Regions from separate parts of the Bacillus sp. 2175 genome, predicted to be linked through region 4. Evidence: riboswitches for the same ligand, from Rfam matches in the RefSeq annotation. Region 4 holds a riboswitch; each other region holds the start of a gene.
What was found. A riboswitch is a leader RNA that binds a small molecule or an ion and turns the genes downstream of it on or off. The one in region 4 is predicted to bind thiamine pyrophosphate.

Region 1 (4,427 bases), 450 kb from region 4:
AAATGGTGTTACTAAAATGGTAAGTAAACGTTCTTTCTCCTGTTCAATCGTTCTCGCAGCCATAATACCTGGAACGTTACATCCAAAACCGATAATCATCGGAATAAAAGCTTTTCCGTTTAAGCCGAAAAACTCCATAATTCTATCCATAACAACTGCAATTCGCGCCATATACCCTGAGTCTTCTAATAATGAAATGAAAAAGAATAGTGCAAAGATTTGTGGTACGAATACTAATACAGCACCAACACCGGCAATAATACCTTCTGTAACGAGTGCTTGAATAAAATGAGAAGCTCCAATACTTGTAAGTCCAGCCGTCACCCAATCCGTAAGCTGGCCACCAAAAAACTCATCTAACATATCAGATAAAGGTGTACCAATCCACGTAAACGTAACCTGAAAAATAAAAAACATAACTGCTAAAAAGATTGGAAGTCCTAAAATTTTATGTGTAATTAATCTATCAATTTTTTCTGAAAAAGGAATTTTTCCTTCTTTCTCATGCTTCATAACATTTGTTTTTAACTTTTCAATATACGCTTCACGAGTTTTGTAAATGTGCTCTTCTAACGTACAATCAAGTTTTCCTTCTAAGCGAGATCGAATGGCTATGAGTTCCTTATAAATTGGTAATGCTTTCATTTCTTTTTCTACTACTTCGTTATTGCTTAAAAATTGAAGTGCTAACCATCTCGGATGCTCGTAATTCACTGTCTCTAAAAGAGCAATTACTTCTCCAATTCCTTCATCCATTTGTACACCATATGAAATAAGGAATGGCTTTTTCTCTTTTTTGTCATTTTCTTTAAGAGTCGTAAGCAGTTCTTCACAGCCTTTTCCACTCCTTGCAACAACAGGAACGACTGTTACACCTAATAGTTCTGATAATCGTTTTACATCAATGACAATTCCTCTTTGCTTCGCCACATCAACCATGTTTAAACCAATTGAGACTGGCTTACCAAATTCAAGTAACTGCAACGTTAAATGCATATTTCTTTCAAACTGCGAGGAATCTACGATATTTAACATATGATTAAATTCTTCTGTTAATAGAAAGTTTGTTACAACACCTTCATCACGTGAAACTGGATTTAAATCATAAACACCTGGTAAATCAATTAATGTTCCTTGTCTATCTTTTAATTTACCAACCTTCTTTTCTACTGTTACACCGCTCCAGTTTCCTACATACTCATAAGAACCAGTAAGTGCATTAAATAATGATGTCTTCCCTGTATTCGGATTCCCTAGCAAAGCTACCTTATTCACGCTAATTCCACCTTTATCATTTTCGCGTCACAATGACGAATACTAATTAACTGTCCACGACACTCCAATGTACAAGGACCTTTAAACATCGCTTTCTGTTTCAGGCGAAGTTCGCTTCCTTCAGCAAGACCGAAAGCAGCTAGTCTACGCTTTAATAGCTGATCTAAAGACTGAATACTTTTTACTAACACTTTCTCTCCAATTTTAATATCTACTAAACTCATAACCTTCCCCCTCAGAAGAGAATGATAATTATTTTCAAAAAAATTATACCACACCCAATTTCTCTTGTACTATACCCTTTTGCTTCATATTTATTAACATTTCGCTACAATTCTATTTCAATTATTGTCATACTGTATTCGTTTGCCATTCTCATCCATTTCGCTTACAATAAACAATAGCAAATAAAGAATCTCGTTATCACTGGGGGAGCCATGCCGCTGAGAGGGAACACTTCGTTCCGACCCTTCGAACCTGTTAGTTAATGCTAACGCAGGGATTGTGCAAACGTCCGAAATACATACCTCATTTTTATTTACGTATTTCGTATCCTCCTATGATATCTATTCTTTTTTGTACAACTTGGATTTAGGGGGAGACAACATGCGTAACACTAATTTACAAGCGATGATCGAATCTGCTATTCTTGCAGCCTTCGCCATGATTATCGATATTTTACCATTATCACTTAAACTTCCAACAGGCGGTTCTATCTCATTCGCTATGATTCCTATTTTTATTATCGCTTACCGCTGGGGCTTTAAATCAGCTTTCTTAGGTGGTTTAGTTTGGGGACTATTACAAATAGTCGTGGGGGATGCTTATATTTTAACACCTGTTCAAGCATTCATTGAGTACTTCATTGCCTTTGCTTTTATCGGATTTGCTGGCTTATTCTATCGTCCAATTCAAAAAGCACTTTTAACGTCTAATGAAAATAGTGAAGAACATTCAAGTTTAGGTAGTCGCAATGAAAAACCTTCAGCAAAACAAAACCATGGTAAGAAAATCCTTGTTTACATTATCCTTGCTACATTTGTCGGTAGCTTTGCTCGCTATTTCTGTCACTTTATTGCCGGTATTATTTTCTGGGGACAATATGCGCCGAAAGGTCAATCAGCTGTGTTATATTCATTAATCGTAAATGGAAGTACAATGCTTGGTTCTTTTATTTTATGTACAGTTTTACTTATATTTTTATTCCTCACTTCCCCACGCTTATTCAAAAGCATCAGTGCTTATCAAATGAATACACAAAAAAAGGGCGCTTAATGAGCGCTCTTTTTTCATATCGTAATATTAATTAAAAATACAATAAATGCGCAAAAGAAAATAAATACCATTATACTTAGCCAATTGCTATGCACGGTTCATCGACTCCTTACATAACCTCATTTTCTAACCAGATTATATCGCTTAAAAATAAAGATTAGGTAAAGATAATATGAAAATAAATTAAAAAAAGCGTAGCATGCATTATCTACGCTTTTTTCGGTAAGTAAAAGTAAAATAATACACCGTCTTCTGTATTTTTCACTCCATATTCAGCATCGTGTAATTCTAAAATATTTTTAGAAATAGCAAGCCCCAGTCCCGTCCCACCTTGTGAACGCTGACGAGCTGTATCCACGCGATAAAAACGATCCCAAATTTTATCTAATTGTTCTTCTTCAATGTGAGTACCTTTATTTTCAATACAAACTTTTATACGATCCTTCTCATCTATTGCAGAAATAATAATATCTTCTTTATTTGGTGTATAACGTATGGCATTCGTAATGAAGTTAACGATGACTTGTTCAATCCGGCCTTGATTTGCAATCACTTCAAATGAATGTATATTTTTATGAACATGAAGTTCTTTTTTCTCTATTTCCACAGATAGATGTTCACATATATCTTCAATTACTGTATCAATATAAAACGCAGACTTTTTCATTTTATATGTACCAGATTCAAATTTAGCTAGCTCAAGCATATCCAAAATTAAAGTATCCATTTTGTCTACTTCTCTCTCCATCGCTTGAAAATAATACTCTTTTTTATGCTCAGCTACCCCGTCTTTTAAAATGGAAATACAACTTTTCATAATACTTAGCGGTGTTTTTAATTCATGCGAAACACCAGAAATGAATTCTTTCCGTGTATTTTCTAACTTTCTTTCCTTTTCAATATCTTCTTCTAACTGTCCAATATGTGAATGGAGTTTATTTGATAGCACATTAATATTTTTCGACAAATCTCCAATTTCATCTTTTGAAGTAATCGGTATTTTTTCTGTAAAATCTAATTGTGCTATTTTCTTCGTCGTATCATTTATTTTTAATAACGGTTTGGCAATTTGTTTTGAGTAATAGAACGAAGCTAACAAAATAAGAACGACTACAAATGCAATGATATAGATGTAATAATCTTGCACCATTTGTACAGCTTCATCTACGGGCTGTAAAGAAGCCATCGCATAAATATATGTTACTGATCCGTCTTTTTCTATTGGCTTGATTAATAATTTATATTTAATATCATTTTTTTCATAGTCCATTGTTTGTGTTGTATATTGTATGGGCTTGCTCTCTTTTAATAATAAATTAGTTTGAAATTCTTTTATGCTATCTAAGAAGATGCCATTTTTATAAATTGGATTCACAGGACCTTTTACATCTGGTAACTGTACTTTTGTAACACGTCCTCCTATGTAAACGCCTAATTCCTGAGCAGCTTGCTCCTGAACAGCTGGTTTCTTTTCCTTAACAAGTTGTTCCTCAACTGCTCTCTTTTTCTCCTCATTTAATTTGCTCATTTTCTCATTAAATGCTTTTTCTAACGGTTTATTAGATCCACTTAAATTCTGCTTAGATAAAGAAAAAGAGAATGGAATAAAACTATCTTCTTTTCTCACTCCAGAAAAATAAATTTCTTGCCCTAAAAACTGCTCTGATAATTTATTATCAATTTCCTCTATATTGACGAGATTACCTAAGGGAATTTTAAATATTTGTTGTCCAAAGCTCTTTTGTTGCCTACGATCTATCGTTACTTCAAAATAAAAATCATCTGCATGTTTTAAATTCCCGTTCTTATCTAATGTCGTAATCCACGTATTATTTTCTCTTAAAAAGTCTTGCTCTAGTTTCTGAATTTCTTCTGCA
Region 2 (4,427 bases), 800 kb from region 4:
TTTCTTTAATGGAAACTTAAATATGATTCAAGGATCGATTCAGCATTTAGTAACAAGTGCACCTTGGCTATTTGCTATCGCACTATTCATTCTATCTATTTTACTGTACAGCCAAGCAGCAACAGTTCGTGCCTTAATGCCACTTGGACTATCTCTTGGTATTCCACCAGCGCTACTGATTGCGATGTTCCCTGCAGTAAATGGATATTTCTTCATTCCAAACTATGGAACAATCGTTGCTGCCATTAACTTTGACCGTACTGGTACAACAGGTATCGGTAAATACGTATTAAATCATAGTTTTATGATTCCGGGCCTAATTGCAACATTTACTTCTATCGGCATTGGAATGCTCTTAATTTCAATTATGTTTTAAAGAAAAAGCACAAACCTTTATTTAAAAAGGTTTGTGCTTTTTTAATCAAATATTTGTTTAAATTTTGGGCAGTCTATTTCTTCATGTAGCACTTAAAATACTACACTTCCTTCCCTACAAACTTCTCTTTACTTCTTCAACTAATTTTCTCGTACTTTCATACGCAGATTCCGCTAAACTAATTGCTGAAATAACTGAAACACCGTCCGCACCCGCCTCTATAACTGCCGCTGTATTTTCAATTGTAATCCCACCAATACCAACGATTGGCACTGTAATTCCTTGTTCTCTAAAATAAGCTAATCCTTTCGTTCCTTGAACCGCTTTCGTATCTTTTTTCGTACTCGTTGGGAAAATAGGACCAACACCTAAATAATCCGCTCCATTTTCGATTGCAAAACGTGCTTCTTCAATTGTATGAGCAGATACGCCGATAATTTTATCTCCCATTTTTTCACGAACAGATGTAATTCCTTCATCATCTTGTCCAACATGAACACCATCTGCATCTAATTCAATGGCTAATTCTACATCATCATTTACAATGAAAGGAACACTATATTCCTTACAAAGCGTCTGCAATTCTTTTGCAAAGCGCACTCTATCTTCTCCGATTAAAGAACCTTCCCCCTTCTCGCGAAACTGAAAAAGTGTCACTCCACCATCTAACGCTTCTTTCAATACAGCTAAAGGATCCCTCGTGCAGTTATTACTTCCCATAATAAAATACACTTGCAATAGCTTAGACATTTTATCTATTTCAATGCGTGCCATTTCTTTCACTCCCTCTTACTCTAACTCCACAATCTTCCCATACTTCTCAATATCACCTGAAGTTGTATTCGCTAATTGATTTAAAAATTCAATTTGGAAACTACCAGGCCCTTTTTCTACCGCCTTAGCAGCTGCCAGTTCCGAAGCTACACCATAAAACGTTAATGCGGCTACTGCTGCTTTAACATAATCTTTTTCCACTGCTACAAATGCTCCTATTACAGAAGTTAGTAAACAACCTGTTCCCGTAACTTTCGTTAAAATAGGGTGACCATTTCGAATAACAATAGTTCTCTCTCCATCTGTAACAACATCTTCTTTTCCAGTAATGACCGCAACTGTATTTAGTTCATCTGCTGCCTGCCTTGCAATACTTACAATATTGCCATTTCCAGTACCAGCGTCTACCCCTTTAATTTCCCATTTCTCATTAATAACATTTGCTATTTCAGCTGCATTTCCGCGGATAATTGCTAAATCGATTTCAGCCGGAATATGTCTCGCAACTTCTGTTCGATATGAAGTTGCTCCTGCACCAACTGGATCAAATAGTACTGGCACATTGTTCGCATTTGCTGATTTACCCGCAAGTAACATCGCTTCTACTTCTTCAGGACGAAGTGTCCCCATATTTAATACTAACGCTCCAGCAATGCTAGCCATTTCTGCTACTTCTTCTTTTGCATACGCCATTACAGGCGATGCCCCAAGTGCCAACAAACCGTTAGCAGTAAAATTTGTTACAACAACATTTGTAATATTATGAACGAGCGGATTAGATTCTCTCACCAAATCCACTACTTTACTAATTTCTTTCATATTCATCCTTTTCATCTCCTAACTATAATGATGGGAGATACACAAAAAGACACTTTGCGCGTACGCAAAGTGCCTGAACATGTGCTTTTACACTCTCCCTACGCTGGCATTATCCAACAGGTTCAAATGGTCAATGACGGACTAGTAGTCATACTCTCAGTTTGTATCCACAAACTCCCATGTGCTTATTATTCATCTACTTCAAAGTCTACTCTTATTCTAGTAAAATAACAAGTTCTTTACTTTTCTATTTAATATAGAAGCAACCTATATAACAATAAACATAATCAAGTGAAACTTTAATCAGTGAGTGTTTTGTTCATCCCACTAAAAACCGATCAAATATGGAGCGAAACTGAATCTCAAGAAGATGTATGCTATATTTAACTTATGGAAATTTGAAAGGATGTTTTTAATATGTCAAAAAGCGTTGTAATCGCTGAAAAACCTTCCGTTGCACGAGATATTGCTCGTGTACTGAAGTGTGATAAAAAAGGAAACGGCTATCTTGAGGGTAGTAAATATATTGTAACTTGGGCTTTAGGTCATCTCGTTACATTAGCAGATCCAGAAAGTTATGATGTGAAATATAAAAAGTGGAATTTAGAAGATTTACCGATGCTACCTGAGCGTTTGAAATTAACGGTTATTAAACAAACTGGTAAACAATTTAATGCTGTAAAAAGTCAGCTACTTAGAAAAGATGTAAATGAAATTATTGTAGCAACAGACGCTGGACGTGAAGGGGAATTAGTCGCACGCTGGATTATCGATAAAGTTAAGCTAAATAAACCAATCAAACGTTTATGGATTTCTTCTGTAACCGATAAAGCAATTAAAGATGGTTTTGCAAATTTAAAACCAGGTAAAGCCTATGACAATTTATACGCTTCAGCAGTTGCACGTTCAGAAGCTGACTGGTATATCGGTCTTAATGCAACTCGTGCTTTAACGACTCGCTTTAATGCCCAGTTAAATTGCGGCCGTGTACAAACCCCTACTGTTGCTATGATTGCTAGTCGTGAGGATGAAATAAAGAACTTCAAAGCTCAAACTTACTACGGCATCGAAGCTCAAACAATGGAGAAGCTCAAACTTACTTGGCAAGATGCAAATGGCAATAGCCGTAGTTTTAATAAAGAAAAAATCGATGGTATTGTAAAAAGTTTAGATAAACAAAATGCTACTGTTGTGGAAATTGATAAGAAACAGAAGAAGTCATTCTCTCCTGGTCTTTACGATTTAACTGAATTGCAACGTGATGCAAATAAAAAGTTCGGTTACTCTGCTAAAGAAACATTAAATATTATGCAAAAATTGTATGAACAGCATAAAGTACTAACGTACCCTCGTACAGATTCACGCTACATTTCATCTGATATCGTTGGAACACTTCCAGAACGTCTAAAAGCATGTGGTGTTGGAGAATACCGTCCCTTCGCACATAAAGTATTACAAAAGCCTATCAAACCTAACAAATCATTTGTTGATGATAGTAAAGTAAGCGATCATCATGCGATTATTCCAACAGAAGGATACGTTAACTTCGCAGCATTCACAGATAAAGAACGCAAAATTTATGATTTAGTTGTAAAACGTTTCTTAGCTGTTTTATTCCCAGCATTCGAATACGAACAACTAACGTTACGCACAAAGGTCGGCAATGAAACATTCATTGCACGCGGAAAAACGATTTTACATGCTGGTTGGAAGGAAGTATACGAAAATCGATTTGAAGACGATGATGTAACTGATGACGTAAAAGAGCAGATTCTACCTCACATTGAAAAGGGCGATACATTAACTGTAAAGTTACTTATGCAAACATCAGGTCAAACGAAAGCACCTGCACGCTTTAATGAAGCAACTTTACTTTCAGCAATGGAGAATCCTACAAAATATATGGATACGCAAAATAAACAACTTGCTGATACGTTAAAATCGACTGGTGGATTAGGTACTGTAGCGACACGTGCAGATATTATCGACAAACTTTTCAATTCTTTCTTAATTGAAAAACGTGGTAAAGATATTCACATTACATCAAAAGGTCGTCAATTACTTGATTTAGTACCAGAAGAATTAAAATCACCTACACTAACTGGTGAGTGGGAACAAAAACTTGAAGCAATTGCAAAAGGAAAATTAAAGAAAGAAGTATTCATTTCGGAAATGAAGAACTATACGAAAGAAATTGTTGCTGAAATTAAATCGAGTGATAAGAAATATAAACATGACAACATTTCAACGAAGTCTTGTCCAGATTGCGGTAAACCAATGCTAGAAGTAAATGGAAAAAAGGGGAAAATGCTCGTATGCCAAGACCGTGAATGTGGTCATCGTAAAAATGTATCTCGTACAACAAATGCTCGCTGTCCGCAATGTAAAAAGAAACTAGAATTACGTGGTGAGGGTGCAGGCCAAATTTTCGCATGTAAATGTGGCTATCGCGAGAAAT
Region 3 (4,427 bases), 2.1 Mb from region 4:
ATTGCTAATTGAAAAAAGACACATTTAGATTGATGCGTCTTTTTTTGATGCCTCTTTTGTGAAATCATATAAAGCAATTGCGCCTAAAAGAACAAGTATCCCTTGAGGAACATCTAGCAAAATAGTTTTCCAAATTTCTGGAATTACCCATTTAATATCTGCTGCTGTTTCAAGATATGTTTGGAAATAGCTGATTGTAAAATTAATTATCCCTAAAAATACAAACAACGATAAACCAAATCGAATTAATTTCTTATTTGTAAACATATAACACCTCTCAAAATTCATTGGTTATTCCTGCTTTTGCTTCTTTATATTTCCATATCTCTATATCTAATTTTAACACATAAAGAACTCAAAAAAATACGATATGCATATTTGCATATCGTATTAACAACACTCCATGATAATTTAGAAATTCCTGCAAAGAAAAAACAACTCCGTTACAGCTAACAGCTCGGGTTTCTTTTCTTATTTAACTTCATACCACCAACATTTACGTTCTTTGATTGTAAAATAAATGTGACAGAAGTTTATCCAGTTAATGCGTAGACAAGTAAATGAGCTAAATTATCGATATTCTATTTCGCCATTTCCGTAGCACTAATGACTTTACGCAAATTTGACAAGAAAAAATATATAGCTAGGTATGATCCATACCTAGCTATAACATTACTTCTATTCTTTATCCAATTACGTCTTTTACGTCTGTATCCACTGGCCACTTTTCTAATGTATAAGCCATTTCCCAAAATGAATATTCATATTGACTGCTAATAATAAAATGCTGTTTCATACGTTTGCGATCTGCCTCTGTTACTTTTTCAGCGATAGTATCTAAACGTGTAATTTGTTCTTCAACTAGCGTACGGAACCAATCAGATCCATAAGCAGAAATCCATTCGTTATAAATTGGCTCTTCCGGCTGGCACTCTTTTAAGCGTTCGCCAATTTCATAATACAACCAATAGCAAGGTAAAATTGCTGCAATGATATCTCCTAAATGCCCTTCATACCCAGCACGATACATATGTGAAGTATACGCATATGCAGTTGGCGCAGGAATAAAATTATCTTTTTCTTCTTTTGTTATCCCTAATTTCTTCGCAAAATTCTCATGTAAAGATAACTCTGCCTCATATGTATTTTGAGCATGATGTGCCATACGAGCTGTCGTCTCTAATTCAAGAGCTTTCGCAGCTCCTAAAGTTTGTACTCTAGCAAAATGGCTCAAATAATATGAATCTTGAAGCACATAATAACGAAAACTAGCTAAATCTAACGTTCCTTCACCAAGTTTTTTTACAAAAGGATGGTTAAAACTCGCTTCCCAAATTGAATCTACTTCTTTACGTAACGATTGTGAAAAAGTCATTTAAATCCCTCCAATAATGTATAAAATATAAGTATTTATCCACAATTATTAAAGCTGTAAAATAAAAAAACTTTCTTTACAGGCGTAAAGAAAGTGAAATCGACAGTATTTATTTACTCATTAAATAGCAACGTCTTTCCCACTTCCCTACGCTGGCATTAACCAGATCAGGTACTAAGAGTCTCAAAATCACATTTGATCTCAGCCTATAAAAGGCCCCCCTAGTGGATAAATATTTTGTTTTTATAATGTATTCATCATAGCATACTTCGTGAAACTGTCAAAAAATTAGTTATATAATTCCCTTAAAACCCTTCTTCTTTTCTAACTTTTAATGATGTTTCAATAATCATATCTAATAGTTCGCTATAACTAATTCCCGCCGCTTCTGCACTTTTTGGCAATAAACTTGATTGTGTCATCCCTGGTAATGTATTAATTTCCATTACATATGGAATTCCGTCCTTCACCATCATATCAACTCTTGCATAAACACTACATTTTAATGCTTTATAACAAGCAAGTGACGCTTTATTTACACGTTCATTAATTTCTACTGGAAGTTCGATGACTTCCTCAACTGTACTAGTATCATCATATTTTGCATTGTAGTCAAAGAACTCGGCTGCATGTCGAATTGAAACTATAGGTAACTGTTTTCCATCCAGAATTGAACATGTAATTTCATCACCTTTTATATACTTCTCAATTACTACTTCAGAATCCCATTCGAATACAGTTTCTAGCATTGAGATCAATTCATTTTTATTATAAACGATTTTCACTCCGACACTCGATCCGCCAGAGTTTGGTTTTACTACTAATGGAAATCCTAACTTATCTAACTCATCAAGATTTAGATCCTCCATTTTTGTAAGTTCAATCCAATCTGGTGTTTCTACACCTTCATAACGTAAAATCTTTTTCGAAATATTTTTATCCATACATATACTGCTAGATAACATATTACTTCCGCTATAAGGAATCCCTAAACTCTCCAGTGTTCCTTGAACTGTCCCATCTTCTCCGTATTTTCCGTGTAACGCGAGCAACGCAAAGTCAATGTCTTTCGCTTTTTCAATTAAATCCACTTTTTCATTTAATGTAATTGGAACTATTTCATACTTATTTTTATCTAAATGAGCAATCATTTCATTCCCCGTCATAATTGAAACTTGTTTTTCAGACGATACCCCGCCCATAATAACACCGATTTTCATTTTCTCAACTCCAAATTTCATTTTTTAATGTATCACCAATTATTTTAATTCCCCGAACTATTTCTTCTTCTTTCAAGCGCGAAAACCCTAATCGGAAAGTGTTCGCTCCTTCTCCATCAGAGTAAAAAACATCTCCAGGTGAAAACGTAACGCCTTTCTCATAACACTTTTGTAAAAGTGTGCGGGCATTCATATGCTCTTCTAGTTCTATAAATAAATGAAGTCCACCATCTCCAGTCATTCTTTTGAAATGAATGTACTGGTTACATGCCCCGACAGCTAACTCATATTTTTTCTTATAAACAGATCTTGCCTTTTTTAAATATTTCTCAAAATATCCCTCATGTAAATATTGAAACAGAACAGCTTGATCTAGCGTAGATGTGTGAATCGTTCTTGCTCTTTTTACGCTTTCTAAATAATGAATCAGCTCTTTATCTGCAATAATCCAGCCTACACGTAAACCAGGGAAAAGTACCTTTGAAAAGCTACTAATATAAATGACATTATTGCCAGCTCCCGCAAAAGTTAATAATGGAGCTAAATGTGAACCTGAATAACGTAATTCTTCATTAAATCCGTCCTCTATAATAGGAACGTTGTATTTTGAGAATAACCTCATCAATTCCGTTCTTTTCTCTGAACTCGTAACAATACCGGTTGGATTATGATAAGAAGGAATTAAATAAGCAAAATCAAAATCTTTTTCACGCAAGCTTTTTTCAACTTTATTCGTATCAATACCATCCTCATTCATATCAATCCCATGAACTTCAAGTCCATGTAAACGGAACAGCTTTAGTGCAGCGTGGTGAGTTGGATTCTCACAAATGACACGACCAGATTTTTTTGATAAAGAAGAGAGTACAATATCCAATCCTTCTGTAAATCCATTTGTAATTAGAATATCTTTATTCGAAATGTCTACACCTTTCATTTCCATGTAATGAAGTAAATAATTCATTAACGGTCTATATCCCTTTGCATATCCGTAGTTCAATACGATGTCTCCTTCAATGGACATACGAGTAAGAAAAGCTCTTTTGAAATTTTCAACATCAAATAGCTTCTCATCCGGGGCTATACTATTAAAGACAATCATTCCCTTTTCCCAACGAACACCATGTTTCATTAAATCTAATTCATCCGCTAATGCGGTCACTGTATTAAGTTTATTTTTCCAATCTATTTCAACAGACGAAGTGTTAGATATATCCACCTTCGCAACAAAGTTCCCTTTTCCTTTAACTGCATAAATGAGTCCTTCTTGTTCTAAATCTGCATAAGCAGCGAGTACAGTGTTTCTACTCACACTTAGTAATTCACTTAGTTCCCTTGTTGATGGGATTTTTTGATCCCCGAGCAAATGCCCTTTCATAATCATCTTCTTCAAATAATCTTTCAATTGAATATAAACGGGACGATCTTTAACAACTTTAAAATCCTTAAACAATTCCTTACCCCCTGCAATCATTTTTTCATATTTATTTCATTCTCAAAAGGTCCACGACATATGTATTTTTTATAAAGGGCGGTACGGTCTTACAAATCTTTTCGATATAAGTTAATCACATCTTTTAAAGCTGCAGCTGCAGCGCCTCGTGGATTAGAAGCCCCACCAATTGTAGTAACTTGTCCCATCGTATCTGTAAAGAACGTAATTCCTTTTTCGGTCCCATTTACTTTTGCTAACGGATGATCTTTTTCTATTTCGCACGGTTCAACATTTAAATTCACATTGCCACCCTCATCCTTATATGTTGATGCTATTAATTTAATAATTTTATGTTGTTCCTTAGCATTTCTAATTTGCTGTTTTGTAACGTGCTCGA
Region 4 (4,427 bases):
CACGTTCAGGATCTAAAGATAAATTAAATTGATCGCGCCAACGGAATTCGAAGCGTGCTTTTGAAAGTGCATCATCACGCTGATGAGCCGTTTTATGTCCTTTCGCAAGATCAGCCGCATGCGCTGCAATTTTGTACGTAATAACACCCGTGCGTACATCATCTTTGTTTGGCAAACCTAAATGTTCTTTCGGCGTTACATAACAAAGCATCGCTGTTCCAAACCAGCCAATCATAGCAGCTCCAATTGCAGATGTAATATGGTCATAACCTGGTGCAATATCTGTCGTTAGCGGCCCAAGTGTGTAAAACGGCGCGCCCTGACAAATATCAAGCTCTTTCTCCATATTCTCTTTAATTAAGTGCATCGGTACGTGTCCAGGTCCTTCAATCATAACTTGCACATCATGTTTCCAAGCAATTTTGGTTAATTCACCAAGTGTTTCAAGCTCAGAAAACTGTGCTTCGTCATTTGCATCTGCAATTGAACCTGGGCGTAATCCATCTCCAAGAGAGAACGAAACATCATACTGCTTCATAATTTCACAAATCTCTTCAAAATGAGTGTATAGGAAGTTTTCTTTATGATGGAATAAACACCACTGTGCCATAATCGAACCACCGCGCGAAACGATACCTGTCGTACGCTTTGCAGTAATTGGAATGTAACGAAGTAATACACCAGCGTGAATTGTAAAGTAATCTACGCCTTGCTCCGCCTGCTCAATTAACGTATCACGATATACTTCCCACGTTAAATCTTCTGCAATTCCGTTTACTTTTTCCAGCGCTTGATAGATCGGTACAGTTCCAACTGGTACAGGCGCGTTACGAATAATCCACTCACGCGTCGTATGAATATTTTTACCTGTAGATAAATCCATAATCGTATCCGCACCCCAGCGCGTTGCCCATGTCATCTTCTCTACTTCTTCTGCAATCGAAGAAGATACAGCTGAGTTTCCGATATTCGCGTTTACCTTCACATGAAAATTACGCCCGATGATCATCGGTTCAGCTTCTGGATGATTAATATTCGCTGGTAAAATAGCGCGGCCTTCTGCGATTTCCTTACGAACAAACTCCGGCTCTACCCCTTCACGAATCGCAACGTATTCCATCTCAGACGTAATAATGCCATTACGTGCATAGTGCATTTGCGTAACATTTGCACCTTGCTTTGCTCTAAGTGGCTGGCGATCCATTTGCGGGAAAACAGGTGTATGTTTCGAAGCTACTCTCACACCGTCATCCTCTGGTTTCACTTCACGCCCTTCGTATGCTTCTACATCACCACGCCCCATAATCCAAGAGTGGCGCGGCGTTGGAATTCCTTTTTCCAACTCGACCTTATACGCAGGATCTGTATAAGGACCGCTCGTATCATACACACGGATTGGTGGATTTGGAACGCCATTCGTTTCGCTTTGTTCAATCTCACGCATCGGCACTTTCATACCTTCTCGTGGTCCATCCACATATACTTTCTTACTCCCTGGTAAACTCGACTTCAATTCAATTTGCTCAGCTGAAACAGATTGTTTCATAAATTTTGTTGCCCCCCTGTTCGTGACAAGGACAAGATATGGCCAGCGCATGCCAAAATAAAAAGAGCCAGGTCCATAAAAAAATAAGGACCTGGCTCATAAAGACATCATTATGTAAAGCCGTTAACTTCCCTACGCTGGTACGAGCCAGATCAGGTCCAAAGGGTTAAGAAGTTCACGCGCTTCTCTCTCAGCCTACGCATACGTTAGGCACCCCTAGTTTATCACTGATTTAATTTTCAATACTTTCCCATCATACACGATAATCTGAAAAATGAAAAGTTTATTTCTTTTGCTCTTTACGGAATCATCCACGTTAAATAATACGCCTGCACATACGTCATAATACCAACAATAATTACGAAGAATAAGCTATGCTTCACTGTAAAACGGAACAAATCCGATTCTTTTCCAGCAAGACCAACCGCCGCACAAGCGATCGCAATCGACTGCGGGGAAATCATTTTCCCTGTTACACCGCCTGTTGTATTTGCTGCAACGAGAAGCACTTCAGATACGCCGACTTGCTGCGCTGTAATGGCTTGTAAATTTGAGAACAGTGCATTCGCAGACGTATCAGACCCTGTTAGGAATACGCCAATCCAGCCTAAGAATGGTGAGAAGAACGGGAATAGTCCACCAGTTCCGGCTAATGCTAACGCTAACGTGGAAGATAGACCAGAATAGTTTGCGATAAATGCAAACCCTAGTACGAATCCGATAGATAGAATTGGCATTTTTAATTCGCTTAACGTTTCTTTAAATGTCACTACTGCATCTTTTACATTCATTTTCAAAATAAACATGGAAATGATACAAGCAATTAAAATCGCTGTTCCAGTTGCCGATAATACATCAAACTTCAAAATTGCCTCGTAAGGCATTGGTTTATTTACAATTGGCTCTGCTTTCATTACTAAATTATGCAGACCTGGAATTTCAAACTTAAATACAAGACTTTCTAAAGCCCCTCCTGAAGCAAATAGTGCCTTAAAGAAACTTTGGCTCCAAATGACTACCATAACCGTTAATACGATAAATGGAGACCATGCTTTCACTACTTTTCCAAACGTTAATTTCGGCATCGATGCCGCTGTCGTTGTTACTGCTACTTCACTATTTGCTCGCCCGGATTGATAAATTTCTTTCGGCTGCCAAACTTTTAAGAACAGCGCTAAACTAATTAAACTTACAAGTGCTGATGTAATATCCGGAAGTTCTGGCCCTAAAAATGTCGCTGTAATGAACTGCGTAATCGCAAATGAACTACCCGCTACAAGTAACGCAGGCCACGTTTGTCGTATCCCTTTAAATCCATCCATTAAAAATACGATAAAGAATGGAACAAATAATGATAGGAACGGTAATTGATGCCCAGCCATTTGTCCAATTTTATGTGGATCAATACCTGTTACTTGTCCAGCAACTGTAATCGGAATTCCCATCGCTCCGAACGCCACTGGTGCAGTATTTGCAATTAAACAAAGACCTGCTGCGTATAAAGGATTTAACCCAAGACCCGCAAGAAGTGCTGCTGTAATCGCTACTGGTGCCCCAAATCCTGCCGCTCCTTCTAAAAATGCTCCAAATGAAAATCCAATTAAAATAACGAGTAGACGATGATCATTCGTAATCGATAATACCGATGCACGAATCACATCGAATTGACCTGTTTTTACAGAAATTTTATATAAAAATACCGACATAATGATAATCCAAGCAATTGGCCATAATCCGTACAAGAAACCATATCCGGTCGCTGCCATTGCCATCGTGAACGGCATTTTATAAGCGAATAACGCTACTAAAACTGTAAGTACAACTGTAATAAATCCTGCCACATACCCTTTCATGCGGAAAACTGCTAAAGCTAAGAAAAAAAAGATAATCGGAATAAGTGCGACCGCTGCCGAAATCCAAATGTTTCCGAATGGATCATAAACTTGTGTCCATGTGTTCATTGTTCTCTCCGATACGATAAACTTAACTAAATCTATACAATTCAATCAAATTTACACGAGTTAGTGCTTCATCGTGTTCTCGCAACCCCAAAGGGACGAGGGGTATAACACTCCACACGAGGCAGTATCGTTACCTCCTATTATCAAGCATTTATTTTACCCATCTTGATAAATTTATCGCAGCATTCAAATCTCTATCGTGATGGCTATTGCATGAAACACAACACCACTCACGTATTTTTATACTCCATTGTCCTTCTGGTTGAACTGAATGGTCGTATTTTACTCCGCAACATGAACAAATCTTGCTTGAGGCGAACCATTTATCAGCTTTTTCATACGCAATGCCGTACTTCTCGCACTTGTATGACAAACATTGAAAGAAGAAGTTTAATTTTTGAAAGGAAAGTGCCTTCGATAGTTTTTTGTTTTTTAACAGGTTTGAAATAGATAAGTCTTCCACAACAATCCTCATTGGTTTGGTTTTCACCAATTTAGCTGTTGCTTGATGGATATGGTTATTTCGGATATTCATAATTTTCCTAGATAACCGCAGGTGCTCAGCTTTCGCTTTTTCATATCCGGCAGACTGAATTTTCACACCTTTTTTAAATCTCCTAGACATATCTCTTTGCGCTGACTTTTTCCTTTTCAAAAGTTTTTTAACCTTAGCATCTTTGTTTATATTTCGTTCTTTCATACCATTAGAAGCTACAAAAAGTTCTTTTAAACCAACATCCACACCAATCGACTCATTCGTTAGTTCTTGTGATTCAAAGTCTTCTTGGAACCCTACACTAATCCACCAGTGACGACCATCAAAGGTAACTCGTGGATTGGATGGTTTTTTATTTCTTGGTAGTTGTTGGCTTGTTTTCACTTCTCCAATAGACTGAATATGAACGACTTTCTTTCCTATA

Region 1: another riboswitch for thiamine pyrophosphate. It lies ahead of thiT (energy-coupled thiamine transporter ThiT); the one in region 4 lies ahead of thiC (phosphomethylpyrimidine synthase ThiC).
Region 2: another riboswitch for thiamine pyrophosphate. It lies ahead of thiM (hydroxyethylthiazole kinase); the one in region 4 lies ahead of thiC (phosphomethylpyrimidine synthase ThiC).
Region 3: another riboswitch for thiamine pyrophosphate. It lies ahead of tenA (thiaminase II); the one in region 4 lies ahead of thiC (phosphomethylpyrimidine synthase ThiC).

The regions. Positions count from the first base shown of each region.
Region 1 covers NZ_CM173819.1:4,528,591-4,533,017, forward strand. The annotation lists gene feoB (ferrous iron transport protein B) at 1-1,275, opposite strand, end outside; gene ACXKY9_RS23530 (FeoA family protein) at 1,272-1,499, opposite strand; TPP riboswitch at 1,694-1,795, shown strand; gene thiT (energy-coupled thiamine transporter ThiT) at 1,882-2,550, shown strand; gene ACXKY9_RS23540 (sensor histidine kinase) at 2,759-4,427, opposite strand, start outside.
Region 2 covers NZ_CM173819.1:513,821-518,247, reverse strand. The annotation lists gene ACXKY9_RS02895 (anaerobic C4-dicarboxylate transporter family protein) at 1-376, shown strand, start outside; gene thiE (thiamine phosphate synthase) at 491-1,150, opposite strand; gene thiM (hydroxyethylthiazole kinase) at 1,166-1,975, opposite strand; TPP riboswitch at 2,048-2,160, opposite strand; gene topB (DNA topoisomerase III) at 2,387-4,427, shown strand, end outside.
Region 3 covers NZ_CM173819.1:2,886,067-2,890,493, forward strand. The annotation lists gene ACXKY9_RS15055 (DUF3937 family protein) at 25-288, opposite strand; gene tenA (thiaminase II) at 686-1,375, opposite strand; TPP riboswitch at 1,503-1,608, opposite strand; gene ACXKY9_RS15065 (D-alanine--D-alanine ligase) at 1,681-2,595, opposite strand; gene pdxR (MocR-like pyridoxine biosynthesis transcription factor PdxR) at 2,600-4,048, opposite strand; gene ACXKY9_RS15075 (homoserine dehydrogenase) at 4,138-4,427, opposite strand, start outside.
Region 4 covers NZ_CM173819.1:4,980,017-4,984,443, forward strand. The annotation lists gene thiC (phosphomethylpyrimidine synthase ThiC) at 1-1,546, opposite strand, end outside; TPP riboswitch at 1,659-1,774, opposite strand; gene lldP (L-lactate permease) at 1,846-3,507, opposite strand; gene ACXKY9_RS26075 (RNA-guided endonuclease InsQ/TnpB family protein) at 3,659-4,427, opposite strand, start outside.